DNA from 3 places in the Bradyrhizobium sp. SZCCHNR3119 genome. Region 3 is predicted to be linked to each of the others. Evidence: predicted binding sites of a transcription regulator. Region 3 holds the regulator's gene; each other region holds the start of a gene.
The links. The regulator LexA, encoded in region 3, represses DNA repair genes until DNA is damaged. The targets are predictions, from matches to a motif close to TGTTCNNNNTGTGTTCNG.

Region 1 (9,783 bases), 770 kb from region 3:
GACCCGCGTTTCTCAACGCGCCCCGCCGGCGATCAGAACGGAATGTCGTCGTCCATGTCGCTGTTGCGGCCACCGGCCGGAACCGGCCGGCGCGGCGCTGGTGCGGATGACGGCCCACCGATGCCGAAATCGCCGCCTGGCTCGTCGGCAAAGCTGCCGCCGCCACCGCCGCCCCGGCCATCCAGCATCGTCAGCGTCGAGTTGAACCCCTGCAGCACCACCTCGGTGGAGTACTTCTCGACGCCGCTCTGATCGGTCCATTTGCGGGTCTGCAGCGCGCCCTCGATGTAAACCTTCGCGCCCTTCTTCAGATACTGCTCGGCAACTTTGCAAAGCCCCTCGTTGAAGATGACGACGCGGTGCCACTCGGTCTTTTCCTTGCGCTCACCTGTCGCCTTGTCGCGCCATGTCTCCGAGGTCGCGATGCTGAGATTGGCAATCGGCCGCCCGTCCTGGGTGCGCCGAATCTCGGGATCCTTGCCGAGATTGCCCACCAGAATCACTTTATTCACACTTCCCGCCATCACACTCTCCCGCGGCTCGAATTCCTGGACCGGTGCCCACCGGCCGATCGGCATGCGGCGGCTGGGGTCCTTCCTCAGTCGGCGGACCCTATACGCTTGTCGCGCCGGCGACCCGCCTTCTCCTTGATTATCCACATATAGCAAGCCGTCGCGCCACGTTCCAGCTTTGTTCGAATCCTATTCCCACAACCATGCGTAGAGTTCCCGTTTGAGGCGAAATTTGACCAAGTTCCCGCCGGGAACCGGAATGAAGTTCCATGGCATCCCAGATACTTAAGCACTTTCATTAACTTATGACGCCATCAGAACTCCCATTTCGCGACCAGGGTGTGGCTTTTTGGCGACAGCATTTTGAGTTGAATCGCGTATTCTGCACAAGCAATGACAAGCCGCCTCGGCGGTCGGACAGATTTGTTAGTTGGCGCTTTCCGGGGGACCCAAATGAAAGCGCGCAATGCGGGAGAACTTCTGATGAGAAAGATTTTACTTGGTGCCGTGAGTTTGATCGCCCTGGGACTGGTCACGCCTGCAAGTGCCGCCGACCTCGCTGCACGTCCATACACCAAAGCCCCACCTCCGGTTGCGCCGGTGCTTTATGACTGGAGCGGCTTCTACATCGGCATCAACGCCGGCGGCGGTTCGAGCCATAAGTGCTGGGATCTGGTTTCCTCCGCAGGCTTTGGTACGCTGGCGACACCGTTGGACGAGGGTTGCCACGACGCGACCGGTGCGACGGCCGGCGGCCAGATCGGCTATCGCTGGCAGATGGCGAGCTGGGTGTTCGGCGTCGAAGGCCAGGGCAACTGGGCCAACTTCCGTGGCAGCAACGTCAATCTGCTGGGCGGCACCGCGCTTGTTGCCGCAGGCCTCACCGATCAGTCCAAGATCAACGCATTCGGCCTGATCACCGGCCAGGTCGGCTACGCCTGGAACAATGTTCTGGTCTATGGGAAGGGCGGCGTCGCGGTTGTCGGAGACAGGTTCAGGACCTTCAACGTTGTGGGCACCCTCGTCGACTCCGCTGACAACACCCGCTGGGGTGGAACCATCGGCGTCGGCCTTGAATACGGCTTTGCTCCGAATTGGTCGGTGGGCGTCGAATATGACCACCTCTTTCTTGGCCGGCATACCGTCGACTCGGTCACGCCGGCTGGCGCGTTTTCTGCCAGCGATCGCATCAAACAGGATGCCGATATCGGCCTGGTTCGGCTGAACTATCGCTTCGGCGGCCCGATCATTGCCCGCTACTAAACGCGCAAATCCTCTTCTCGGAAAGGCCGGCTTCGCGCCGGCCTTTTTGTTGGTTGCCGGTTTGGTTCGACGCCCCCTTGGCTGGGAACTGCGCGATGCGTGGAATATTGCTGGGGTCGCGTCGCCCCGCCGATGACTGGCGCCATCCAAGATCGGTTGAAGCCTGGACCAAGATGCCGTGGTACGCGAATGGCCCGGCTTTCGCCGCTGATTGGGCGCCATTGTTGCCTTTCGGACACAGCATCATGGGTTGAATCGTCGTATATTCAATCGGAACGCGAGTGCGGCCAACACGAACACCCGCGCTTCCGAGCGCACGTAACGAAGCGCGCAAATTTGAAAGGGTATGCAATGAAAAAGTTTTTGCTTGGTGCTGTTAGCCTGATTGCTCTTGGACTGGTGACGTCGGCCAGCGCCGCCGACCTGGCCGCCCGGCCCTACACCAAGGCGCCACCTATCGCCGCACCGCTTCCGCCCACTTGGGCCGGATTCTACATCGGTGTCCAAGGCGGCGGCGGCTGGGGTCGCAGCAAAGAGACCTTCTTCGGCGCGCCGAACACGGCAATCTTCGTGGGCACCCAGAGCTACAACACGTCCGGCGGCTTCGTCGGTGGCGTAGCCGGTTACAATTGGCAGTTCGGGAACTACCTGATCGGCATCGAGGGCGACTACCACTGGTCCGACATCAGCGGCCGCTCGGGTGTGGTCAATGCAGGTCTCGGCGACACTTACTTCACCAAGCTGCGCAGCTTCGGCGACATCAAGGGCCGCGCTGGCTGGGCGAACGGCCCGTGGCTGCTCTTCATCAGCGGCGGCGCGGCTGTCGGCGACCTCCAGCATCGCTACGACGCAGCCCTCAATGGCGGTGCGGCCAACTCCTTCTCTCAGAACGACTGGCGTTGGGGATGGACCGTCGGCGCCGGTGGCGAATACATGTTCGCCCCGAACTGGTCGGCCAAACTCGAATACAATTTCATCGATTTCGGCAAAAGCACGATCCAGTACTCGCCTGTTCCGACCAATCGTTCCGAGTGGAAGGATACGGTTCACACCGTCAAGGCCGGTATCATCTGGCACTTCAACGGACCGGTCATCGCCAAGTACTGATTGCGTACTGATTGCGCGGCAAATACCAATTCCGGAAGGCCGGCCTCGCGCCGGCCTTTTGTTTGCTACCGGCTTGGCGCGACAGCTGTGGAACTTGGCTAGTCGTTGTGGCATTTCGGTGACGGCCACTGACAGGGAAAACGGCTATAGACCCCAGCGGCGGGGGGTGTTGGTGTGCGTGCGGGCGTCGGACGGGACTTGGGGACTGCGATGTGGGGAATGTTGCTGGGGGCGGCAACGTTGCTGGCGCTGGGGGCGGCGCCGGCGATCGCAGCCGATCTGCCCGCGCGCACCTACACCAAAGCGCCTGCCATGCTCGCCGCCATCTATGATTGGGGCGGGTTCTATGTCGGCCTGAACGCCGGGGGCGGCTCTGCCCACACCTGCTGGACGAACACGGCAACAGGGACCTCAGAGGGCTGTCACAACGCCACTGGTGCTCTCGCCGGTGGCCAGATCGGTTACCGCTGGCAGAACGGCGCCTTCGTCTTCGGCCTCGAAGCGCAGGGCAACTGGGCCGATCTCAAGGGCAGCAATGCCAGCCAGGCCTTGGCAGCGACCACCAATCAGACCAAGATCGACTCCGTCGGCCTGTTCACCGGCCAGGTCGGTTATGCCTGGAACAACGCGCTGTGGTACGTGAAGGGCGGCGCGGCCGTGGTCGGCGACAAATACAACGGTCTGGCGACAGTTGCGGGCACCGTGTTCGATCGCGCCGCCGAGACCCGTTGGGGAGGCACCGTCGGCACCGGCATCGAGGTCGGCTTTGCGCCGAACTGGTCGGTCGCCGCGGAATACGACCACATCTTCATGGGCAACCGCGCGCTCAATTTCTCCGGCGTTCCCGCTGGTGCGGCCTCGCGCGGCGAGACGGTGAGCCAGGACGCGGACCTCGCGACGTTGCGCGTGAACTACCGCTGGGGCGGTCCGGTCGTCGCGAAGCACTGACAAGTAGCTGCCCTGCTCTCAATCGCCAGGATCGGCCGCGATCGAGCTGACGAACAACAAACTTGTTTGCCGTAGTTCGACCCCGGTGCGCCGTAGCGTTTCGCCGGTGCGCGAAACGCTTACCAATCCTTAAGCACGATCAGCAGCTTCCGCTCGATGCAGCACGGCGGTGACAGCTTTGAAAGGCGACTTCGTTAGAATTCTGCTCCAGCCACTTGGGTGGGACCGGACTGTGGGGTCCGGAAGAGGATCAATGGGACTGGAGACGACAATGAAGAAAATGCTGTTTCTGACTGCGAGCTTCGCGGCCGTCGGGATCGCGCCTGCTTTCGCCGCTGACCTGGCTGCGCGCTCTTACACCAAGGCTCCGCCGGCCTACGTGACGCCGCTGCCGACCTGGGCCGGCTTCTATATCGGCGCGAACGGTGGCGCCGATTGGAGCCATAATTGCTGGACGCTGAACAACGTTGCCGGCGTGCCGCTGGCGGTCACACAACCTGAGGGCTGCCACAACGCCACCAGCGGCGTGGTCGGCGGACAGATCGGCTATCGCTGGCAGGCCGCGAGCTGGGTGTTCGGCCTCGAAGCACAGGGCGACTGGACGGACCTGAAGTCCTCCAATGTCAGTACGGCAGCGCTGGCCGCGGGCGTCACCAACCAGACCAAGACCGATGCGATCGGCCTGTTCACCGGTCAGGTCGGCTACGCCTGGGGCAACGTGCTCTGGTACGTGAAGGGCGGCGCTGCCGTCACCCACAACAAGTATCGCGGGCTGGCCACCTTGACCGGTGCGGAGATCGATTCGGCGAGCGAAACACGCTGGGGCGGCACCGTCGGCACCGGCCTTGAGTATGGCTTCGCCCCGAACTGGTCGGTGGCGCTCGAGTACGATCACCTGTTCATGGGCAGCCGCAACGTCAGCTTCCCGGCCACCGCCGTCGCCAATGCCCGCACCGACACGATCAAGCAGGACGTGGACATGGCGACCGTGCGCGTCAACTACCGCTTCGGCGGCCCGGCGCTGACCCGCTACTGATCGATCGCGCAGCAGGTCGAATTCAGAGGCCGGCGTCACGCCGGCCTTTTTCGTCGGCCGGGCGGCGGCCGTTTCGGCCCCCTGCAGAAGATGTGGCTGAGCTGCAAAGCCTTTCCGGTTTTTGCTCCCAATGGCGTGCTTTGGACACGACTGTGGCCCGGAAGTGACGGTTTTTCGAGCAGACCTCGGTTATAGCGGTTCCGTCAATCTGAACGGGTACGTTCCTGTCACACCTATGGCGGGAGCGACGAGGAAGAATGGGACTGAAAATTATGAAGAAAATTCTGCTGACGACTGTGGCCTTTGCCGCGCTGGGAATGGCCCCTGCCGTCGCCGCTGACCTGGCCGCGCGCACCTACACCAAGGCTCCGGTGATGGCGCCGCTGCCGACCTGGGCCGGCTTCTATCTGGGCGGCATGGGCGGCTATGCCTCTGAGAACAGCGGCAGCCCGTCGATCAAGGGCGGCTTCGCTGGCGGTACCTTGGGCTACAACTGGCAGGCTGGCAGCCTGGTTTATGGTCTCGAGACCGACGCGGCTTGGGCTGACATCAACGCATCGGTTAGCGGGCTCGGCCTGACTCTCACCGACAAGATCGACAGCACCGGCACCGTCCGCGGCCGTATCGGCTACGCCTTCAACACCGTGCTGCTGTACGGCACCGGCGGCTACGCCTGGGCGAACAACAAGCTCTCGCTCACCACCCTCGGTGCGACCGCGTCCGAATCCAAGTTCCTGAGCGGCTGGACCGTCGGCGCTGGTGTCGAAGTTCTGTTCGCTCCGAAGTGGTCGGTCAAGGCCGAGTACCTCTACAAGAGCTTCGGCGGCGAGACCTACTTCGGTGTTCCGTCCGGCGACCTCAACCTGCACTCGGTGCAGGTCGGCATCAACTACCACTTCTAAGAATCGCTGGCCTTTACGGGCCACGGTCGAAGCCTCCGCTCCCGCGAGCGGAGGCTTTTTCTTTGCGAGTTCGCCTGTCTGTGCCAGGTGGCTCGATTGGCGCTGCTGCCACGGACTGCCATTCCGCCAGCGCATTGTTGATGATTCGCGGACGGCACTGGAAATCCACCGCCGTTCTTCCTACGTTCCAGGTCTACCTTCTCCTTTGGCGTCCGATGGCCGGTTCCCGGCGGAGCGCGCCTGAACCTGAGGCGTGCGGGTCTGCGCGCCGCAACGATGGCGCCGGAAGCCGCGCCGTGGGACGAATCGCAATGGATGAAGTGCTTAAGGCCAAGCAGCGTCAGCAAGGCAACCCGTCCAGCCTCCGCGCCATCACCATTCGTGGCGCGCGCGAGCACAATCTGAAGAACATCGACGTCGAGATCCCGCGCGACAAGCTGGTCGTGTTCACCGGCCTGTCCGGCTCGGGCAAATCCTCGCTCGCCTTCGACACCATCTATGCCGAGGGCCAGCGCCGTTACGTCGAATCGCTCTCGGCCTATGCGCGCCAGTTCCTGGAGATGATGCAGAAGCCGGACGTCGACCAGATCGACGGCCTGTCGCCGGCGATCTCGATCGAGCAGAAAACGACCTCGAAGAACCCGCGCTCCACCGTCGGCACCGTCACCGAGATCTACGACTACATGCGACTGTTGTGGGCGCGCGTCGGCGTGCCCTACTCGCCCGCCACGGGGCTGCCGATCGAGAGCCAGACCGTGTCGCAGATGGTCGACCGCGTGCTGGCGCTGCCCGAGGGCACCCGGCTCTATCTGCTGGCGCCGGTCGTGCGCGGACGCAAGGGCGAGTACAAGAAGGAGCTCGCCGAATATCTCAAGAAGGGCTTTCAGCGCGTCAAGATCGACGGCGCTTTCCATGAGCTGGCCGAGGCGCCCACGCTCGACAAGAAGTTTCCGCACGACATCGACGTCGTGGTCGACCGCATCGTCGTGCGCTCCGACATCGGCCAGCGGCTCGCCGAGAGCTTCGAGACCGCGCTGAAGCTGGCCGAAGGGCTGGCGGTGATCGAGTTCGCGGATGCCCCCGCCTCGGCGCCGGCCGAGGAGAAGAAGAAGACCGCCAAAATCCACGACAAGAGCGGGCCCGAGCGCATCCTGTTCTCGGAGAAGTTCGCCTGCCCCGTCTCCGGCTTCACGATTCCCGAGATCGAGCCGCGGCTGTTCTCCTTCAACAATCCCTATGGCGCCTGCCCGGAATGCGGCGGCCTCGGCGTCGAGCAGCATGTCGATGCCGATCTCGTCATCCCCGACAAGGATATCACCTTGCGCAAGGGCGCCATCGCGCCCTGGGCCAAGTCGTCGTCGCCCTATTACCTGCAGACGCTGACCGCGCTCGGCAAATTCTACAAGTTCACGCTCGACACCAAGTGGAAGGACCTGCCGAAGAAGGTGCAGAACGCCCTGCTCCACGGCTCCGGCGACGACGAGATCAAGTTCACCTATGAGGACGGCGTCCGCTCCTACGACACCAAGAAGCCGTTCGAGGGCGTCATCACCAATATCGAGCGCCGCTTCCGCGAGACCGAGAGCGAATGGGCGCGCGAAGAGCTCGGCAAATATTTCAACGACGTGCCCTGCGCCGCCTGCAACGGCTACCGGCTCAAGCCCGAGGCGCTGTGCGTCAAGGTTGCCGGCAAGCACATCGGCGAGATCAGCAATCTCAGCGTCAAGGCTGCCGGCGAATGGTTCGCCGACGTTCCGGAGAGCCTGAATGCGCAGCAAAGCGAGATCGCCGCACGCATCCTGAAGGAGATCCGCGAGCGTCTGACCTTCCTGCTCGACGTCGGCCTCAATTATCTGACGCTGTCGCGCTCCTCCGGCACCCTCTCCGGCGGCGAGAGTCAGCGCATCCGCCTGGCCTCGCAGATCGGCTCGGGCCTGACCGGGGTGCTCTACGTGCTCGACGAGCCCTCGATCGGCCTGCACCAGCGCGACAATGCCCGCTTGCTCGATACCTTGAAGCGCCTGCGCGACCTCGGCAACACCGTGATCGTGGTCGAGCATGACGAGGACGCCATTCGCCTTGCCGATTACGTGCTCGACATCGGGCCCGGCGCCGGCATGCATGGCGGCCACATCATCGCCCAGGGCACGCCCGCCGAGATCATGCGCAACCCGAAATCGCTGACCGGCAAATATCTCACCGGCGAGCTCGAGGTCGCGGTGCCGGAGCGGCGCCCGCCGAACCATCGCCGCACCATCAAGGTGGTGAACGCGCGCGGCAATAACCTCAAGAACGTCTCGGCCGAGATTCCGCTCGGGCTGTTCACCTGCATCACCGGCGTCTCCGGCGGCGGCAAGTCGACCCTGCTGATCGACACGCTCTACAAGGCAATCGCCCGCAAGCTCAACGGCGCCAACGAGGCGGCCGCGCCGCACGATCGCATCGAGGGGCTGGAGCATATCGACAAGATCATCGACATCGACCAGTCGCCGATCGGCCGCACCCCGCGCTCGAACCCTGCGACCTATACCGGCGCCTTCACGCCGATCCGCGAATGGTTCGCCGGCCTGCCGGAAGCGAAGGCGCGCGGCTACGAGCCCGGCCGCTTTTCCTTCAACGTCAAGGGCGGCCGCTGCGAGGCCTGCCAGGGCGACGGCGTCATCAAGATCGAGATGCACTTCCTGCCCGACGTCTACGTCACCTGCGACGTCTGCAAGGGCAAGCGCTACAACCGCGAGACGCTCGATGTGCTGTTCAAGGGCAAGTCGATCGCCGATGTGCTCGACATGACGGTCGAGGAAGCCGCCGAGTTCTTCAAGGCGGTGCCCCGCGTGCGCGAGACCTTCAAGACGCTGCACCGCGTCGGGCTCGACTACATCCATGTGGGACAGCAAGCCACCACGCTGTCCGGCGGCGAGGCGCAGCGCGTCAAGCTCGCCAAGGAATTGTCGAAGCGCGCGACCGGCCGCACGCTCTACATCCTGGACGAGCCGACCACGGGCCTGCACTTCCACGACGTCAAAAAGCTCTTGGAGGTGCTGCACGAGCTGGTCGCGCAGGGCAACACGGTGGTGGTGATCGAGCACAATCTCGAAGTCATCAAGACGGCGGACTGGGTGATCGATCTCGGCCCCGAAGGCGGCGACGGCGGCGGCGAGATCGTCGCCTGGGGTCCGCCGGAGGACATCGTCAAGGCGCCGCGCAGCCACACCGGGCAGTTCCTGAAGCCGGTGCTGGAAAAGTCATCGAAGCCGAAGAAGCGCAGCGGCAGTGCCAGCGAAGCGGCGGAGTGAGTTAGAAGCCTAAGAGGTCACCGAACAGACCCGCCGCTCGGTCACGAGCGGCGGGTCTTTGTTGAGCTAATCACTCTTGCCGGTGTCACCAAGGCTGGTAGCGATAGACGCCCGTCACCGTGCCGTTGTTGTTGCCCTGTGGGCCGACGTCGCCCTGGGTCGAGCCCGGAGTCGGGTGGTTCGTGCCGTTACCGTAGGTGCCGTAGCCGTTCCAGCCATAGCTCCGGTAATAGGTCGGCCGCGGCGGGACGGCGTCATAGCTGTCAGCCGGGCCGGCGGCATAGCCAGGACCGGGAACCCAGGCCATCGAGTCATAATGGGCATAGCCCTGCGCGAACGCGCCGGCGGTTCCGGCGATCAGGGTTGCGGCCGCCACTGCGGCAAATTGTGTCTTGCGTAGCATGTGAATGCTCCTTTGGCTGTGTGACAGGTCAACCGCTGCACCGCGGGAGCGTTCCGTCTGCCACCGCACAAAAGACGTGAGCGAAGGTGATGGGCCGTGATGATGATCTTACTTTCGCAACATGGGACAGCGATCAGACCCTCATTGCCTGCCGCATGCGAACTGTCGTCCCGGCCTTGAGCCGACTTTCCAGACACAGGGACCTATGATCACCGCCGCCGCTGTGTTGCAGCGACATCTCACGTCCAACGAGAGCTCCGGGATTATGGGTCCCCGCGCACGCGCGCCTTCGCAGCAACAGTGCAGGTGTGGCGGCGAC
Region 2 (9,783 bases), on a different contig from region 3:
GCGGGCCGGGCTTTCGTATTCGATTGAGCGGGTGACGCGTTACGCCGCCTCGTCGGCCACAGCGGTATCGTCGCCGTCGATATCATCGATATCGCCCTCGGCGTCGCCTTCACCCTCGGCAACCGCATCGGCTTCCGTCTTGGCGCCGCGACGCGGGCTCTTGGCGAGCTGGCCCTCGATCTCCTTGACCGCTTCGGTCTCGGTCGAGTGCTGCACGACGGCGATCTCGCGCGACAGCCGGTCCAGTGCCGCTTCATAGAGCTGACGTTCGCTGTAGGACTGCTCAGGCTGCGACTCGGAACGGTAGAGATCGCGCACCACTTCCGCGATCGCAACGATGTCGCCCGAGTTGATCTTCGCTTCATACTCCTGGGCGCGGCGCGACCACATCGTGCGCTTGACACGCGCGCGGCCCTTCAACGTCTCCAGCGCCTTCTTGACCAGCGCCGGATCGGACAGCTTGCGCATGCCGACATTGGCGACCTTGGCGGTCGGAACGCGCAAGGTCATCTTGTCCTTGATGAAGTTGATGACGAACAGTTCGAGCTTGGCGCCCGCAATCTCCTGCTCCTCGATGGCCAGGATCTGGCCAACGCCATGCGCCGGATAGACCACGAATTCGTTGGTCTTGAAGCCCTGACGCTGGGTGGGCAGCTTCTTTTCCTCGACGCGCGGAGCAGGCGCGGCCGGCTTGGCGGCCACGGTCTTGGCAGGCGCAGGCGCCGCGACGGCCGCCTTGGGGGCGGCAGCGGGCTTAGGAGCGGCAACGGCAGGCTTGGCGGCAACCTTCGCGGCAGAACTCTTGACAGCAGAAGCCTTGACGGCAGAAGTCTTGGCAGCAGTGGCTTTCGCGGCAGTCTTGGCAGTCTTTTCAGGCATTGCGCTTCTTTTGTTCTTCGAGGATTTGGCAGCCGAGGCCTTTGCGGCAGCCCGAACTTCCTTTACAGGAGCCCGGGCACGGCCCTTGGAAACGCTGCGGCTGGCCGCGGCGGGCTTCTTGGTACTCTTGGAAGCACTTTTTTTACGCGTTTTCTGTGACACAGCCTGCGCGCGGAACTGCCACGCCCCTGTTTGATGTTGCGGGAACCTAAAAGGGCGGCCAAAATTACGCATGGCCGGGTTCGGCTCTGAGAATGTGCCATATATAGCACATTTCCCGCAAAAATCAATGATTTAGAGGCGGAAGGGCGGTTCTGTGACGGATCCGCGTGCTTAGGGTTAAACGGCGAGTCGCCCGGTGCCGACAATTGCAGCATTCGGGCCGTCACCAAATCGTCTTACATCCTTGTTTCCGCGGAATGATTCGCAGCCGGCAAATTTGCCGGGCGACGGACCGGCCGTCACTCCCGCGGCAGCTCAGACCTCAGCCGAGAGGAGGCGCTCAATCCCCAGTTCCGGGATTGGGCGAAAAATATTTTCCGAACTTCCCATCCTCGCCGTCATGTTCCTTGGCGTCGCCGGGAGGATCCTTTTTCTGGGTGATGTTGGGCCAGGCCTTGGCATATTCGGCATTCACCCCGAGCCACTTTTCCAGCCCCGGCTCGGTGTCCGGCTTGATCGCGTCCGCCGGGCATTCCGGTTCGCAGACACCGCAATCGATGCATTCGTCAGGATGGATGACCAGCATATTGTCGCCCTCGTAGAAGCAGTCTACCGGGCAGACTTCAACGCAATCCGTATATTTGCATTTGATGCAGTTCTCAGTGACGACGTAAGTCATCCAGGGCTCCGGAACGGGTCTAGAAATCAGCTGGCCTGCACATTTGCAAACGTGCTTTCCCGGATGGGGAGCAAATGCTGGCGTCGGACCACTAGCGCAGGACGTGGTGGGCCGCAAGTGAACGGGGCAAAGAACTGAAACGGGTTTGTCGTGCAGCAAACGCTATTGCGAACCGCCCGCCAAGTCATCGTAGAGCACGCGCGCAGAGGTCGCATCGCCCCGTCGCTCCGCAAACGCCACCACCTTCAGGATCCGGACGCTGCGGTCGAGCGCGATGGTCAGCACGTCGCCGGGCTTGATGCCGTGGCCCGGCGAGGTCTCGCGGACGCCGTTGACGCGGACATGGCCGGAGGTGACGAGAGCAGCGGCGCTCGCGCGGGCTTTCACCACGCGCGCATGCCACAGCCATTTGTCGAGGCGCTGGCGCTCTGACGGGCTCTCCGGCTTGGCCTCGTCCTTCCTGCTGATCGCGCGTCAGTCCTTCCGGTTGTTCGCGGCGAGCTGCTCCTTCAGCGCAGCGAGCTTGGCAAACGGCGAATTCGGATCGATCGGCCGATCGCGGTCGCGCGAACCGGCGCTCGACGCGTAGGGCCGGAGCGCCGGGCCGCCGTCGCGCTTGTCGCGGCCGCCCTTACCGAAGTCCCGGCCGCCGCGCCCCTCGCGCTCGCCGCCGAACTTGCCGCCCTTGTTACGATCGCGGTCGCGATCACGTCCCTTGCTGTCGTGCTCGCGGCGGGGGGCCCGGTCCTCACGCGCCTGCACGCCTTCGCCCTGCGCTTGACCTTGAGGCTGGCCTTCAGTGCCCTGACGCGGCCCCTTCCGAAAGTCCTTGCCAAATTCCTTTACGCGGTCGCGGCGGCCATGCCCCTGACCATGGCGACGCTCGCCGCGAGACTCGCCCTCGGCCGGGGCAGCCCCGCCTGCAGCATGCTCGCCGGCCGGCTGTTGGCCGCGATCCTGATGCGGCCGCTGATGGCGGGGGCGCTGATGCTCATGGCGCGGGCGTCGCTCCTCGGAACGGCCGCCGGGACGCCAGACTTCGACCAGCTGCGGTTCGGCGGGCTCTGCCGCCGGAGTTGCGGTCGCTTCGGGGGACGCGGCTTCCGCCGGTGCTGCTGGGCTCACGACCTCCGGCTCGGCGGAGATTTCGGCCTGCGCTGCGTCGGAGGGCTCGGACTCGACGACAATGGACTCGGCGACGGTCGGCTCCGACGTGGGCGTCACCGCCTCTTCCGCGGGTGGCGGAGCGAAGTCGACCATTGGCAAGGAGGCCGCCGTCGCGATCGGTTCGGCCTGTTCGGACGTCTCGACCGGCTCCGGCACAGCGACGACCTGTTCGACCACCGGCGCCACTGCGGCCTCAGCCACCGTCGGAACCATCTCCTCGGTCGCAGGCGCCGCGGCGGCATCGTCGCCGATGGCCGGTGCTGCAGCGTCGGCGCCGGCGGTTTCCACCGCCGCCCCCTCGCTCGCGGCGGCGTCAGCAGCCATCGCTTCGCCGGCCGGAGCTTCCGTCGGCTTTTCAACGCCCTTGGGCGGCAACGGCGGGCGCTTCTCCATGCGATAGCCAAGCGCGCGCAGGATCGAGGCAAAATCCTCACCGGCCGATCCCGTCAGCGAGGTCATCGCCTGCGTCACCACGAAGCCGCGGCCGTCGAAAGCGCCTGCAGGCTTCTCGCCAGGAGCATTTTCCCGCCAGGCCAGCGCAGGCCGGATCAGATCGGCCAGCCGCTCGAGAATGTCGACGCGCACGGCACGTTCGCCGGCCTGCTTGTAGCCAAGCACGCGATAGGCGTCCCGCGGCAGCGCCTTGTCGACGGGAAAAGAGGTACGCCCCGAGCTTGCCAGATGCTGCGCGCCGGTCAGCGCGGACATGTCGACATTGCCCTGCTTCTCCGCCCACAGCAGCGCCGCGAGGGCGCGCGCCGCAGGCTTGAGCAGCGCCGGCAGGTAGATGTGATAGGCGCCGAAGCGCACGCCGTATTTGCGCAAGGTTGCGCGCGAGGGCTGATCGAGATCCTTCATCTCGCTCGCGATTTTGCTGCGTTCGATGACGCCGAGCGCCTCGACGAGCTGGAAGGCGATGCCGCGCGCAATGCCGGTGATGTCCTCCGCCTTGGACAGTTCGAACAGCGGGCCCAGCAGCTTCTCGATATGCGTCTTCAGCCACAGATCGAGGCGCGCCTGGACCTTGTCGCGCGCAGCGCCGGTAAGACGCTCGTCAGCGATGATGCGCAGGCGCGGATGCAGCGCGTCGTCAGCCGCCACCAGCTTGGCGACCGCATCCCCGGTCCAACGGACCGTACCGTCGGCGGTGAGCACGAAATGCTCATCGGGCGCGTTGGAGAGCTTTTCAGCGCGGGCCTCGATCTCGCCGGCCAAAGCCTTCTGGGCCGCAGCCTGCAGGGCCTTGGCTTCGGAGCCGGCCTCGGCGGCGTCGGGCGCGAAGGTGAATCCATCCAGCCGGCCGATCGCATGCCCTTCGACGATCACTTCGCCAGTCTTGCCGATTTCCGTATTCAAAACACTGTTCTCCCGCAGGCGCCGCATCAATACACTGGTACGACGATCAACGAAACGCTCCGTGAGCCGTTCATGCAGGGCGTCTGACAATTTATTTTCAACATCGCGGGTAATTCCCTGCCAATAATCGGGATCGGCCAGCCAATCCGGCCGGTTGGCGACGAAGGTCCAGGTGCGAATTTGTGCAATCCGGCCCGATAGCGTGTCGATATCGCCGTCGATGCGGTCGGCCTGGTCGACCTGAGCGGCATACCACGCGTCCGGAATCCGCCCTTTTTGCATCAAAAAGCCGAACACCGTGGTGACGAGCTCGGCATGGGCCGCCGGCGACAGCTTGCGGTAGTCCGGGATCTGGCAGGCTTCCCACAACCGCTCGACCGCCGCCGCGCCATGCGCCAAATCCCGCACATCCGCGTCGCGCGCCGCGTGATCCAGCACGCGCAAATCTTCGGCAACGGGCGCCCGCGTCAGCGCCTCATGCGCCGGCGGCAAAGCCAGCGACACCTGCAGCGCGCCCAAAGACGAAAAATCCAGCCGCGCATTGCGCCATTGCAGCACCTTCACGGAATCGAAGGTGTGGTTCTGCAGCACATTGACGAGTTCGGGCTCGAAGGGCGCGCAACGTCCGGTCGTGCCGAAGGTGCCATTTCGCGTAGCCCGGCCGGCGCGGCCGGCGATCTGGGCGAATTCCGCGGGCGTCAAACGACGGAACTGATAGCCATCGTATTTGCGGTCGGAGGCAAAGGCGACGTGATCGACGTCGAGATTGAGGCCCATGCCGACCGCGTCGGTGGCGACGAGATAGTCGACATCTCCGTTCTGGAACATCGCCACCTGCGCGTTCCGCGTGCGCGGAGATAGCGAGCCCAGCACCACCGCCGCGCCGCCATGCTGGCGTCGGATCAGTTCGGCAATCGCATAAACCTCGTCGGCCGAGAAGGCGACGATCGCGGTCCGCCTCGGCTGGCGCGTGATCTTGCGGTCGCCGGCGAATTCGAGCTGCGACAGCCGTGGCCGCGTCACCATCGAAGCGCCCGGCAGCAGCCGCTCGATGATCGGCCGCATCGTTGCAGCCCCCAACAACAACGTCTCGTCGCGGCCGCGCCGGTTGAGAATGCGGTCGGTGAAAACATGGCCGCGCTCGAGATCGGCTGCGATCTGGATCTCATCGACGGCAAGGAACGATACGTCGAGATCGCGCGGCATCGCTTCGACCGTCGAGACCCAATAGCGCGGATTTTTCGGCTTGATCTTCTCTTCGCCGGTGATCAGCGCGACTGCGTCGGAGCCGGTGCGATCGACGATCTTGTTGTAGACCTCGCGCGCCAACAGGCGCAGCGGCAGGCCGATGATCCCCGACGAATGCGCAAGCATGCGCTCGATGGCGAGATGCGTCTTGCCGGTGTTGGTCGGACCGAGCACGGCGGTGACGCCGGAGCCCGGAGCACGATCAGGCGTGCGCTCGAAGGGCGAGGCAGCCGAAGAGGACGAGAAGGCCATTCGTTAATTTTAGGTCTTTGCCGGCGTGATGTGCGCGTGTGCTGTTACACGCGATGGAACCGAGTTTTGAAGCGATTTCAGAAGGTCGCGACCGCACCCGGCTGTGTCAATTTGCTACGCATATAGTGTCGCACCTTAAGCTTCGGAACGCCCGGAGAACGAATCGCGCCCGAATCGCTGACTCCGGCGGCTTTCCGGCTTCGTTCACCGCAACATCTCGCGCGTGAGGTGAAAGACCGCACTAGATCAAGTTTTTGGAGCAACCACAAGCAACGGTTTTGCGACGGATTCGGCGCGGCTTTTTCGGAGCGCGAGTCGAATCAGATTCGAGCAAGAGTCAAACGGATTCACGCGGGAATTGCGACAACGGACGATCCAGAGGGACCGTCTCCCTTTGGCGGAAAGTCGGCGGGCGAGCCGCTACTGCGTTTTCGCCACACGCGGCGGGGTGGCCTGGGTGACGAAGCTGGTCGCCTCCAGCACGCCGGTTCCAAACGGGGTCGGAATCACCAGCCTGAACGGCACCAGGATGCGGGTCCCCGCGATCGGCACGAAATAAATCTCGAGATTGCGCGCGCTGGCCAGATATTTGATCACGGGCCGGTCTGGAATATAGCCCGCCACCGGCGTGAAGTAGATGGCACAGACCAACGCCGGCCCGCGATAGCCCTTTTCGGCCCGCACATTTTCCAGGCGCTTGAAATCGAGCTTGAGCTCGTAGCGCATGCGGCCGTCGAACACCGGCGCGCCGGCGTGGCAGGCCTCCGGCGTCAGCAGATCGCCATTGCCGGGGACGCGCAACAGCGAGGCGGTCATCGGATCGTACACGCCGCGCTTATGCGCCTCCGTCACCGGAATGCGGTCGGGATCGACCGGCGGCGTCGGATCGATGCTGAACTCCTTCACGTTACCATTCGTAAGCGTGATGCGGATCTGTTCGGACTTCTTCCCCGCAGTGGTCGAGGCTTGGTAGCTCTGGCCGACCAGCGCCCCGTTGACGATCCGCCCCTGTGCCGAGCCCTGGCCCGAACCTTGCGAGAAGCTCTTCAGCAACCCCGCGGTGCCGCCTTGCGCGGCCGCGCCATACTGATCCTCGCCGATCTCGATGGCCCAGGTGCCTTTGCCGATCGGGATGCCGGCGAGCGTCGCCTCATATACGGCATCGAGGCGGCCCTGCGCGGAAGCTTGTGGAACGGCGGCGAACAGCACCAGGACAAGCGCGACCGCGATGGTCGCGCCACGTGCGACGCCGCGGGCAAGGCCGCGACCACAGGAGGGCGCGACGATCAAGGGAGCTGCGCGATGGGTCACTTCAAAGGGCCGTCCTGCCAAAACGCCTGCTCGCGCACCTCTGCGCGATCGCCTCGTTACTTAAGCGAAAAAATCCAACGCACAACGCAACTCGGCGTCGGCGCGGCATTTCCCGCGCCGGGTCCCTTGCGGGGCCGAAAGTCTATTGGGCCGCGCCAACGGCATCCAGCCTATCGTACCGCCCCGATTATGCTCTTTATATGGTGACCGGCCAGAGTCTACAGTGTTGATTTCGCGTCAGATTTCTGACTTGTAGGTGATTGCGGGCGCCGCCCTGGAAAAACGGAACTTTGACGGCTACCCCCTGACCCGCGTCGCGCAAAGGGCGGGAGCCACCGCATCTCGAAAGGCGCCAGTTACCCGCCTTCAAAAACTTGACGTATTCGCCCATCGCCCCTATACGTCCGCGTCTCCCAGAGAGAACTGGACGAATTTTGGACCCCCGCGCCGCGCGCCAAAAGCGGCGATTACGGGTGCGGGGATGAAAGAGGATTTGCAACGATGTCGCGGCGCTGTGAACTGACGGCCAAGGGCCCCCAGGTCGGCCACAAGGTGAGCCACTCCAACATCAAGACCAAGCGGCGCTTCCTGCCGAACCTTTGCAACGTGACCTTCATCTCGGATGCGCTGGGCCGCAACGTGCGTCTGCGCGTCTCGACCAACGCGATCAAAAGCGTCGACCACAATGGCGGACTGGATGCGTATCTGCTCAAGGCCAATGCCGCGACGCTGTCGCCGCGTGCGCTGGAGCTGAAGCGCCAGATCGAAAAGAAGGCCGCCGAGGCCGCTCCCGTCGCGAAGGCGAGCTGACTACGAGATTTAGAGCAGCGGCCGAGCCCGGCTGCTCACGGAACCTGAGCAAACCGATAAGGCCGGGTCGAACGACCCGGCCTTATCTGTTTGATGCTGGAAAACGCATCGTCGGCTGCCTGTCGGCTTCGCAGCGGAGTTACCTTATCCAACTCCCGTCCGATGCGGTTTCGCGGTTCGCATATGGTGATCATTCCGTTCAGCCGCAGCTGTACTGATGGACGAGCGCGTTGCGGAGACCAAGCGCAGCGTGGGCCGAAATCGATCATTTAATTCAATAGCGCGCACGGAGCACCGCAGGTTTTTGTTGTCACGCCCGCCGAGAGGCCCAGCAGACGCAGAAACTCTCGTGCAGAACTTCGATTGAATATCAGAATGAGGGCGACGGACTAAGACAGCTCTGACCCTCGCAGCTCGCAAAAAACGAACTTCCCGGCGGTCGTTCGCGCCGACTACCGCCTCTGAATTCCTTATACCAGCACAATCGTCGGTTTCTGGCACCTGTACAACTGTCACAAAAACCAATCTCCTCAAACTCCGCCAGATGCATTACACTCGCAAAGGTCGTATTCTGGAGGCCCACAATCGCAATGAAGAACATCGTCATCTGCTGTGACGGCACAGGCAACGAGATCAGCGAAAATATCTCCAACGTGCTGAAGCTCTATCGCTGCCTGCGCAAGACCGACAGGACCACGCCGCACCAGGCGGTGTTCTATGATCCCGGCGTCGGCACCTTGTCGCAGCCGGACACTTGGCATCGCATCAAGGCCAATTTCAACATGGTGCTGGGGCTGATGACCGGTTACGGGCTCGACGACAACGTCATCGCGGCCTACGCCTTCCTGGTGCAGCATTACGAGGAGGGCGACCGGGTCTTCCTGTTCGGCTTTTCCCGCGGCGCCTACGCCGTGCGCATGCTGGCCGGGCTGATCCACAAGATCGGGCTGATCTCACCAAACCAGGTGAACCTCGCCGGATCCGGGCTGATCGCCTACAAGAAATATTCGAGCGACAACCCGAAGGCTGGCCGCGGCGTCACGGCGAAGGCGGAAACCGCCGACGAGGACGGCCCATTGCCGCAGAACCGCAACGACCACGCCGCGCAGTTCGCCCGCATCTTGTCGACCCGCGCACCCTCGATCCATTTCATCGGCGTGTGGGACACCGTGGCAAGCGTGATCGTGCCGCGGCCGGACCGCCTCTATTGGCCGAGCCTCGAGGAGCTCGCCTTCACGATCCAGAACCCGAGCGTCAAGATCTTCCGGCAGGCGATCGCGATGGACGAGCGCCGCTACATGTTCCGGTTGAAGAAGTGGGACGAGCCGCAGAGCTACAAGCCGGTCCGCTTCAACGACGTCCATTCCGGCCCGCAGGATTCCAAGCAGGTGTGGTTCGCCGGCGTGCATAGCGACATCGGCGGCGGCTATCCGGAGAAGGATTCCGCGCTGTCGAAATTTCCGCTGCTGTGGATGATCGACGAGGCCGTCGCGGCGGGGTTGAGCGTCAACCCGAGCACGGTGAACCAGCTCGCCTGGGGCGTGCAGCGCAAAGGCAGCCCGTTTTCCTATGTCGCGCCGGACATTCGCGGCCAACTCCACGATTCGATGACACTCCCCTGGCGACTGCTCGAATACTTGCCGAAGAAGGACAAATACAAGGAATGGCCGGCGCGCAAATCGCATCTCGGCTTCTACATTCCGGACTGCGAACCGCGCTTCATCCCCGACGGCGCCTTCATCCACGAGAGCGCGTTGATGCGGATCGCCGAGATACCCAACTATCGACCGGTAAACCTGCCCATGGCTTACGAGCGTGTGCCGCTCTCGGCGAAGGGGCAAGTGGGCTAAGCTTCCTCTGCGCCTTCAGAACGGACGTCGGGTCAGATGCGATCTATGAGCTGCTTCTTCCCTGGATAG
Region 3 (9,783 bases):
AACTCTTCATGGCCCTGATGCCGGTCTCTGATGCCTTGGCCTTGGTGCTCGACGGCGCCGCGCCGCTGCCGGAGGAAAAGGTCGCGCTGGACCAGGCCTATCACCGGGTGCTGGCGCGGGACGTCGCGGCGCTGCGGACCCAGCCGCCGCAGCCGATGTCGGCGATGGACGGCTATGCGGTCCGCGCCGCGGATGCCGACCGCGCCCGCGCCACGCTCAAGGTCATCGGCGAGATCGCGGCCGGCCGGCCGTTCGATCGCACGCTCGGGCCCGGCGAGGCCGCGCGCATCTTCACCGGCGGCGTCGTTCCCGACGGCGCCGACGCCATCGTGATCCAGGAGGACACGATCGCGGATGGCGACCACGTCACCATCACCGAAGCGGCCAGGAAGGGCCGGCATATTCGCCCGGCCGGCGCGGATTTCCACGAAGGCGACGTGCTGCTCAAAGCCGGCCGACGCCTGAGCGATCGCGACCTGTCGCTCGCCGCCAGCATGAACTATCCCGAGCTCCCGGTGCACCGCCGCCCCAAGGTAGCGCTGCTTGCCACCGGCGACGAGCTGGTGATGCCGGGGTCGAATCCCGGTCCCGGCCAGATCGTCTATTCCAACGGCTACGCGCTGCGCGCCCTGGCGCGCGCCGAGGGTGCAGATCCCATCGACCTCGGCATCGCCGCCGACACGCTGGACTCGACGGTCGCAGGCATCCGCCGCGCGCGCGAGGCGAAAGCCGACATCCTGATCACGACCGGCGGCGCCTCGGTCGGCGATCATGATCTGGTCAAGCAGGCGCTGGACGCCGAGGGCGTGGACATGGCGTTCTGGAAGATCGCGATGCGCCCGGGCAAACCGATGATGCATGGACGGTTGGGCCAGATGCGCGTGATCGGCCTGCCCGGCAATCCCGTCTCCTCCTATGTCTGCAGCCTGTTGTTTCTGGTGCCGCTGATTCGGAAGCTCGTGGGCTTGGCTCAAATCCACCCTGCCCGCGAGACTGCGCTGCTCGGCCGCGACCTCGCCGCCAACGACGTCCGCGAGGACTATCTGCGCGCGCGGCTCGAGGTGCGCGCCGACGGCGCGCTGGTCGCAACGCCGGTGACGCATCAGGATTCCTCGCTGCTCGGCAACCTCGCGCTATCGCAGGCCCTGGTGATCCGCCCGGCTTTTGCGCCCGCGGCAAGTGCCGGCTCCGTCTGCGAGATTCTGAGGCTGCCAGACTAAACAGGGTGCAGCTGCCAAATATACCGCCAGGGATCTCGCAGCTATTTTGCGGGCATCGAGCAGGCATCTTGCGCACCACCTTCATTGCAAATTAATGATTGCAGAACACATATCGAACAGATAGTGTCCGTTCATGATTTGTTTCGAAGATGTTGCGGGCGCCGCGAACTGAGGACGTTTCGAACGAGAACGCTTCAAACGAGAACGTCTTGAACGAGAGCGTCTTGAACAAGAACGTCTCGGGCGAGAACGACACATCAACCTGGGGATCTGGTCGAGATGCTGACGCGCAAACAGTACGAACTTCTGCGGTTCATCAACGAACGTCTGAGGGAAGCTGGCGTGCCGCCCTCCTTCGATGAGATGAAGGACGCACTCGATCTGCGCTCGAAGTCGGGCATCCATCGTCTGATCACCGCGCTGGAAGAGCGCGGCTTCATCCGCCGCCTGCCCAATCGCGCGCGCGCCATCGAGGTGATCAAGCTGCCCGAACTGTCCCAGGCGGCGAACAACCGGCGTGGCTTCACGCCGTCTGTCATCGAAGGTAATCTCGGCAAGGTGCGCACCAGCACGCCGGCGATCGACGAGGGCGATCGTCCCGTCGCCGTCCCGGTGATGGGCCGCATCGCTGCGGGCACGCCGATCGAGGCGCTGCAGACGCGCAGCCACACCATCAGCGTCCCGGCCGACATGCTCGGCTCCGGCGAGCATTATGCGCTGGAAGTCCGCGGCGACTCGATGGTCGATGCCGGCATCCTCGATGGCGACATGGCGCTGATCCAGCGCAACGACTCCGCCGACACCGGCGACATCGTCGTCGCGCTGATCGACGATGAGGAAGCCACCTTGAAACGTTTCCGCCGGCGCGGCGCCTCGATCGCACTGGAGCCGGCCAACACCGCTTATGAAGTCCGCATCCTGCCGCCCAACCGCGTCAAGATCCAGGGCAAGCTGATCGGGCTGTACCGCAAGTACTGATCGTCACGCGCGCGAACTGGATCGCGCGCAATTTGATCTGACGCGTTGGAGGTCTCTTCCGACGGCGCTGATGATGATTGCACTTCGATCGCGATGCAACACGCTCAAACGCTTGTGATCGCGAAGCGCCGTACGGGGTGCAGATCAGCGCAGAATTGCCGTCAAGCACGCGCTAACATCGTTCCTGATGTCCACTCTGATAGAGGCCTGCGCCTGTCCGGGGGGAGCGTGGGTTGCTATCTCGAACGAGGAGCGATCCGATGTGTGACTATAGCCTGCATGCTGTTGCGTCCCGCCCGGCGAAAGTCGGGGAAACGCTGATCTCGACGACGTTCCGCGGAACCTCGACCCGCGGCTTCGCCTCCGAGAGCGAGCCGAATGTCGCCGTGTGTATGCTGCCCGGGACGGAATTGGCGTTTGCCGACGACGTTCGCTACGACAGCCGCTGGATCTGGACCCGCACGATCCGCGACCGCGTGGCCAAGTTCAACACGATCGAGAAGCATGTGCCCGATCGCCACCATGATGCGATCGAGTTCGCAGATGGTCGGCATGTGCTGGTGACCCAGCTCTGCGAGGGACAACGCGTCACCGTGCTGCAATTGCCCGCGACCAAGCAGCCGGCCGAGCGCAGGCCGCTGGGCACCGAGGCTTCGAGCAGCAGCGAAACGACGCCGGTGCGGCGGATCTCGATCACCTGAACTGAGAAGCGCAACGGATGCGAAGACAAATGGGAACATTCGGCCCTCGGCGGAAGTTATGGTTCGCCGGGGGGAGAATGGCCCGTGGTCAACAAGATCAATTGGCAAAAGGCCGGGCGCATCACTGAGCCCGGTCGTTACATATTCACGTTCGGATGGCTGACCGTGACGGCCGACGATATCGCGGTCTGGCAGCAACATCCCGATGCGCTGTTCACCCTGGTGGAGCTTCCACCGCCATCGCGAAGCCCGTCGGATGGCGACGAGGACGACGACGCATCCGAATATCATCTCGGCACGTTCGAACTGCCGGATTGCTAATCCACCGCCCCCTGCTCCGCCTCCGGCGGCGTCGCGTCCTGGGATCTTGGCGCCGGCGAGCGCGGCGCCAGCGTTGCCTGGAAATCGCCCGCATCGGGAGCAGCCGGCCACCACGGCCGCTGCGTGCCGTTGGGCCGGACGGCCTCGACCGCAAAGCCGTCGCCGCGCCGCGTGAGGGCCAGTCCACCCTGATGCTGCAGCCGGTCGCGATCTACCACTAAGGCCGTGCAATCGGGCGGCGCTTGCCTGACTGTCACGACCAGTGCGGCCCGCGCGCAATCGTCCTCCAGGGCCTCGGCGCGCAGCGCGAGCGAGACGAAGCGGCCATCGGCAAGCGGCACCACGCAGCCGGCGTCATCGCAGGACACGCCGTCGCCGAGCGAGCTATCGGCCGGCGTTCGCGCATCGGCATCGGCGGCGAGCCATTCCTGAGCAAGGAAGGCGTCCTTACCCGTCCGGATGAGATGCAGCCGGCCCTCGCGGCCGCGCACCGCGACGTTGCGGCCATCGGCGGAGATCAGCATGTCCGGCTGCGGCGTCATCAGCGCCCAGAGAATCGAAGCCGCAAGCAGACCCGCGCCGCTCCAACGCAGCGGCGTGCGCAGCAGACCCATCAGGATGAGGCCAAGACTTGCGGCGATCACGGGACCGATGCCGAACGCATGGATGCGACCGACCGCGCCGGGCAGGTTTGCCACCCAGCGCGTCACCGCGATCATCCAGTCGATGCCCCATCCCATCAGCGACCAGAACGGACCGTCGAGCCCGAGCGGCGCCGCGAGCAGTCCCAGCAATCCGGCCGGCATGACCAGAGCGGAGACCACCGGCATCGCCGCGAGATTGGCGAGCACGCCGTAGGGTGTCACGCGATGAAAATGAAACGCGGCATAAGGCGTGGTCGCGAGCCCCGCGATCAGCGAGGCCAGCAGCAGCATGGCCAGTTCGCGGCCGCCCCATAGTGCGATGCGCGCTGTCGTCGAACTGTCGGGCGTCGCGAACAGATGCGGCAGCCCGAGTTGTACCAACGCCACCAGGCCTAAGGTCGCGGCGAACGACATCTGGAAACTGGGGTGCACCAGCGCCTCCGGCGCGATCGCTAGCACGATCATCGCGGCGACAGCGAGCGTGCGGAAGGTGATGGCGCGGCGATCGACCAGCACGGCGATCAGCACGACGGCGGTCATGTAGAAGGACCTTTGGGTCGCGACTTCCGCGCCCGACAGCAACAGATAGAAGGCCGCGGCGACAAGCGCGGCGGCAGCCGCCCACTTCTTGATGGGGTGGCTGACATGAAGCCCCGGGATCAGCGCCAGCAGCGCGCGCACGGCAAAGAACACCACGCCGGCAACGACGGCCATGTGATAGCCGGAGATCGACAGCACATGGCCGAGCCCGGAGATGAACATGGCGTCGTTGACCGGCGTCGTAATGGCGTCGCGGCGGCCGGTCAGTAGCGCGGTTGCGATCGCGCGCTCGTCGCCGTCGAGCCGGGCGCGGATGCGCGCATCGATGGTGTCGCGCAGGCCCTGCATGAAGGCGGCATAATGCAGGCCGAAGCCGCCATCCTGCGGCGGGGCAACCGTCTTGATCGCGCCCATCACGAAGCCGGAGGCACCGATGCTCTGGAAAAACATGTCGCGCGAAAAGTCGTAAGAGCCAGGCCGAAGCGGCGCGAGCGGTGGCAACAGGCGCGCTTTGAGCTGCACGAAGCTGCCGACGTCGGGCGCCATGCCCTTCCGTACGGATAGCCGCACCCGCGCCAGCGTGATCTCACCACGCGCGGTTTCCATCTCGGTCACGCGCAGCACGAAGCGATCGGTGCGCTCGCGGATGTCGCGGGTCTCGACGAAGCCGGACAGCGTGACCGAAAACAGCGGTCGGGCCAGTACGGTGTGCGCGAGCCGCGCCGTCCGGGCTGTTGCGACGGCAAAACCCGCGGCGACCGCAGCGATCATCACCGCAGCCGGAAACAGCCGGTGACGCCGCAAGACAAACGCTCCGGCAGAGATCATCAGCGCGAGCACTGCAGCAACCCACAGCACCGGCTCGTGATCGGCAGCGAAGTACAGCGCGATCCCGGCGCCAAAGGCGACCGGCACCCACGGCAGGAGCCGCCCTGCCGCGGCCTCGGCGTGCGCCCAGGCCTTCAGTCTGGCGAGCAGCGACGACCATGTCGGGGTATCGGCAAGATAGCCGCCGGCCTGCGCCGCCCGTCGCGGCGGCCAGACATCCGCAATGCTGCCGGCAAAGCCGCGCCCCCGGCTTGGCGGCCGGTCCGGCTCCGCCATCGCACTCGCACTCCCTGAACGGGCGAAAGGCTACTGGAAGCTGCAAGTCGACGGCTAGCAGAACGGAACGAGAATCTCCGAATGGCACCACCACCTCAAGAAAGGATGGAACTTTCTCCTCGCTCGGGAGTTGCTGGCGTCATGATCGACCAAGCCAATCCGTTCGCCGATCTCGGGCTCGAGCAGGCGATCCATCTGCGCTGGGCCCTGCGCGACATCAGGGCGCGGCGCCTGTCGCTGTCACCGGTCAATGACGACGATCTGCGGCTCTTGACCGAACGCGGCCTCGTCGAGGTCGAAGATGGCGTCCCCGTGCTCACCCAAGCCGGGCAGGATACGCTCGAATGAGCGCGAGCGTCTGATTCCGGCCGCTGCGCGCAACCGGCCACGCGATCTTGGGCCACGCGATCTTGGGCCGAGCCATTCGTCACATGCAACCGCCGCGAAATGACGGCGGCGATCAGTGTCGGCGATAAGTCTCGTCTTCAGCCCTTCGCGACTTCCTTGGCAAAGGTGTCGCGCAAGCCGATCGTGCGATTGAACACGAGCTTGTCCGGCGTCGAGTCGGGATCGCGCACGAAATAACCCTGCCGCTCGAACTGCATCACCGCGTCCGAATTGGTCTCCGCGATCGCCGGCTCGATCCGCGCATCCTTGAGGATCTCGAGCGAGTTCGGGTTGAGGTCGGCGGCGAAGTTCGCCGCGTCGGGCGCGGGATTAGCGAACAGCTGATTGTAGATGCGGATCTCAGCGGTGCGCGACTGCGCCGCCGGCAGCCAGTGCATGGTCGCCTTCACCTTGCGGCCATCGGGGGCGTTGCCGCCACGCGTTGCAGGATCGTAGGTGCAACGGAGTTCGACGATCTCGCCGGCGGCGTTCTTGATCACCTCGCGGCACTTGATGAAATAGGCGTAGCGCAGCCGCACTTCCGTGCCGGGCGAGAGGCGGAAGAACTTCTTCGGCGGGTTCTCCATGAAATCGTCCTGCTCGATATAGAGCTCGCGGCCGAAGGCGATCTTGCGCGTGCCGGCGGAGGGATCATCGGGGTGATTGATCGCCTCGATCTCCTCCACCTGGCCTTCCGGATAGTTCTCGATCACCACCTTCAACGGCCGCAGCACGGCCATGCGACGCAGCGCCGTGCGGTTGAGCTCCTCACGGATGCAGAATTCCAGCATGCCGACATCGACGATGCTGTTCGACTTGGCGACCCCAATACGCTTGACGAATTCGCGCACCGCGGCCGGCGGCACGCCGCGACGTTTCAGCCCCGCGATCGTCGGCATGCGCGGATCGTTCCAGCCGGCGACATGCCCCTCCTGCACCAGCCGCGTCAGCACGCGCTTCGACAGCAGCGTATAGGTCAGGTTGAGGCGCGCGAACTCGTACTGGTGCGGATGCGAGGGCACCGGCAGCTTGTCCAGGAACCAATCGTAGAGCGGCCGGTGGTCCTCGAATTCCAGCGTGCAGATCGAATGGCTGATGCCCTCGATCGCGTCGGACTGGCCATGGGCGTAATCATAGCTCGGATAGATCGACCATTTGTCGCCGGTGCGCGGGTGGTGCGCGTGCAGGATGCGATAGAGCACGGGATCGCGCAGATTGATGTTGCCGGCGGCCATGTCGATCTTGGCGCGCAGCACGCGCGCGCCATTGGGGAATTCCCCCGCCTTCATGCGCCGGAACAGGTCCAGATTCTCCTCGACCGTGCGGTCGCGGAACGGGCTGTTCTTGCCGGCCTCGGTCAAGGTGCCGCGGGACAGCCGAATTTCCTCCTGCGACTGATCGTCGACATAGGCGAGGCCGGCCTCGATCAGCCCTTCCGCCCAGCCATAGAGCCGCTCGAAATAGTCGGAGGCATAGAACAGGTTCTGGCCCCAGTCGTAGCCGAGCCAGTGCACGTCGGCCTGGATGGAATCGATAAATTCCTGCTCCTCCTTGGCCGGGTTGGTGTCGTCGAAACGGAGATGGCAGCGGCCACCGAACTCCTGGGCGATGCCGAAGTTGAGAGCAATCGACTTGGCATGGCCGATATGCAGATAGCCGTTCGGCTCCGGCGGGAACCGGGTCACGACCGTCTTGTGCTTGCCGCTGTCGAGATCGGCCTGGACGATGTCGCGGATGAAGTCGCGCCCTGTCTCAGCCGTCGTGTCTGTCGTCGTCATCAAACCCTGTCCTGCTTCGGATGTCGCGAGACTATGTGCCAAATCCGCAATCCCCAAGGAAGGCTTTAGTTATGCGCGGGTCCTGCTATACACCCCCCGCCTCTACGCCACCGCCCGGAAACTGCTGTCGCTGCCGCCCATGACCCAACCCATCGTCACGCGCTTTGCCCCCTCCCCGACCGGTTTTCTCCACATCGGAGGCGCCCGGACGGCCCTGTTCAACTGGCTGTATGCGCGCGGTCGCGGCGGCAAGATGCTGCTTCGAATCGAGGACACCGACCGCGAGCGTTCGACCAAGGAGGCGATCGACGCCATCCTGGACGGGTTAACCTGGCTCGGGCTCGATTGGGACGGCGAGGTCATCTACCAATATAGTCGCGCCGCGCGGCATCGCGAGGTCGCCGAGCAGCTGCTCGCCAGCGGCATGGCTTACCGCTGCTATGCCACCCCCGAGGAGCTCGCCGCCATGCGCGAGAAGGCCCGCGCGGAAGGCCGCACGCGCCTCTATGACGGCATGTGGCGCGATCGTGATCCGAAGGATGCGCCGGCAGGCCTCAAGCCGACGATCCGGCTGCGCGCGCCCCTGACCGGCGAGACCGTGATCGAAGACCAGGTACAGGGCCGCGTGGTCTGGCAGAACGAGAATCTCGACGATCTCGTGCTGCTCCGGGGCGACGGCAATCCGACCTATATGCTGGCGGTTGTCGTCGACGACCATGACATGGGCGTCACCCACATCATCCGTGGGGACGATCATCTGATCAATGCTGCGCGCCAGAAGCAGATCTACGATGCGCTGGGATGGGACGTGCCGTCGATGTCGCACATCCCGCTGATCCACGGGCCGGATGGCTCAAAGCTCTCCAAGCGCCACGGCGCACTCGGCGTGGACGCCTACCGCGCCATGGGATATCTGCCGGCAGCGCTGCGCAATTACCTGGTGCGGCTCGGCTGGAGCCATGGCGACCAGGAGATCTTCTCCACCGAGGAGATGATCAAGGCATTCGACCTGCCCGCGATCGGCCGCTCCGCCGCGCGCTTCGATTTTGCCAAGCTCGAAAACCTCAATGGGCATTACATTCGCCACACCGACGATCGGGCGTTGGTGGGCATGTTCGAAGACGTCCTGAACTATGCGCCGCAGGGCGCGGCGCTGAAGCCCAAGCTCAACGACACGACACGCGCCCAGCTCATGGCGGCCATGCCGAGCCTGAAGGAGCGCGCCAAAACGCTTTTGGAGCTCATCGACGCCGCGGCCTTTATCTTCGCGGAACGGCCGCTCCCGGTCGATGCCAAGGCTGCGGCACTGTTAACACCTGATAACCGGGCCCTGATCGGACGGCTCTGCCAGGCGCTTTCCGCCGTCGAGCCCTGGAGCGGCCCGGCCACGGAAGCCGCATTGCGCCAGTTCGCCGAGGCCAACGATCTCAAGCTGGGCGCAGTCGCGCAGCCACTGCGCGCCGCGTTGACCGGACGGACCACCTCGCCCGGCATTTTCGAGGTGCTGGCGGTGCTCGGACGTGATGAATCCTTAGGCCGACTTAAGGACCAGGTTACCTCATAAGGTCGCATTTACCCCCATCTTGCAGCGCACAGGGCAATACGATACGCATTTGCGCGGCATGCACTAGAAAAGCTCACTCGCCCTGCCATCTAGATGAAAAGGGCGCTCAACGATCTCATCGGGGACAACACGATGGACGCAAAATCCAGCACGAAAACCGCCACGCTCACCGTCGGCAACAAGACCTATGATCTTCCGATCCTGAGCGGCAGCGTGGGCCCCGATGTCGTCGATATCGGCAAGCTCTATGCCCAGACCGGCATGTTCACCTACGATCCGGGCTTCACCTCGACGGCGAGCTGCCAGTCCAAGATCACCTATATCGATGGCGACGCCGGCGTGCTGCAATATCGCGGCTACCCGATCGAGCAGCTGGCCGAGAAGGGCGATTTCCTCGAGACCTGCTACCTGCTGCTGTACGGTGAGCTGCCGACCAAGGCGCAGAAGCAGGATTTCGACCACCGCGTCACGCACCACACCATGGTGCACGAACAGATGGCCCGCTTCTTCCAGGGCTTCCGCCGCGACGCCCATCCGATGGCGGTG

Region 1: the regulator LexA is predicted to act here: its motif matches at 5,941-5,958, upstream of uvrA (excinuclease ABC subunit UvrA).
Region 2: the regulator LexA is predicted to act here: its motif matches at 5,887-5,904, upstream of QX034_RS13800 (helicase-related protein).

What each region holds. Positions count from the first base shown of each region.
Region 1 covers NZ_JAUEUV010000002.1:230,496-240,278, reverse strand. The annotation lists gene QX034_RS28385 (single-stranded DNA-binding protein) at 33-524, opposite strand; gene QX034_RS28380 (outer membrane protein) at 996-1,775, shown strand; gene QX034_RS28375 (outer membrane protein) at 2,127-2,882, shown strand; gene QX034_RS28370 (outer membrane protein) at 3,093-3,830, shown strand; gene QX034_RS28365 (outer membrane protein) at 4,102-4,866, shown strand; gene QX034_RS28360 (porin family protein) at 5,139-5,768, shown strand; gene uvrA (excinuclease ABC subunit UvrA) at 6,080-9,061, shown strand; gene QX034_RS28350 (hypothetical protein) at 9,147-9,464, opposite strand.
Region 2 covers NZ_JAUEUV010000001.1:2,950,490-2,960,272, reverse strand. The annotation lists gene QX034_RS13815 (CarD family transcriptional regulator) at 40-879, opposite strand; gene fdxA (ferredoxin FdxA) at 1,382-1,720, opposite strand; gene QX034_RS13805 (S4 domain-containing protein) at 1,883-2,110, opposite strand; gene QX034_RS13800 (helicase-related protein) at 2,195-5,743, opposite strand; gene QX034_RS13795 (DUF3108 domain-containing protein) at 6,164-6,973, opposite strand; gene rpmB (50S ribosomal protein L28) at 7,556-7,864, shown strand; gene QX034_RS13785 (DUF2235 domain-containing protein) at 8,455-9,714, shown strand.
Region 3 covers NZ_JAUEUV010000002.1:999,286-1,009,068, forward strand. The annotation lists gene glp (gephyrin-like molybdotransferase Glp) at 9-1,220, shown strand; gene lexA (transcriptional repressor LexA) at 1,500-2,198, shown strand; gene QX034_RS31975 (hypothetical protein) at 2,459-2,899, shown strand; gene QX034_RS31980 (hypothetical protein) at 2,984-3,220, shown strand; gene QX034_RS31985 (ComEC/Rec2 family competence protein) at 3,217-5,508, opposite strand; gene QX034_RS31990 (hypothetical protein) at 5,650-5,856, shown strand; gene QX034_RS31995 (glutamine--tRNA ligase/YqeY domain fusion protein) at 5,994-7,673, opposite strand; gene gltX (glutamate--tRNA ligase) at 7,813-9,237, shown strand; gene gltA (citrate synthase) at 9,370-9,783, shown strand, end outside.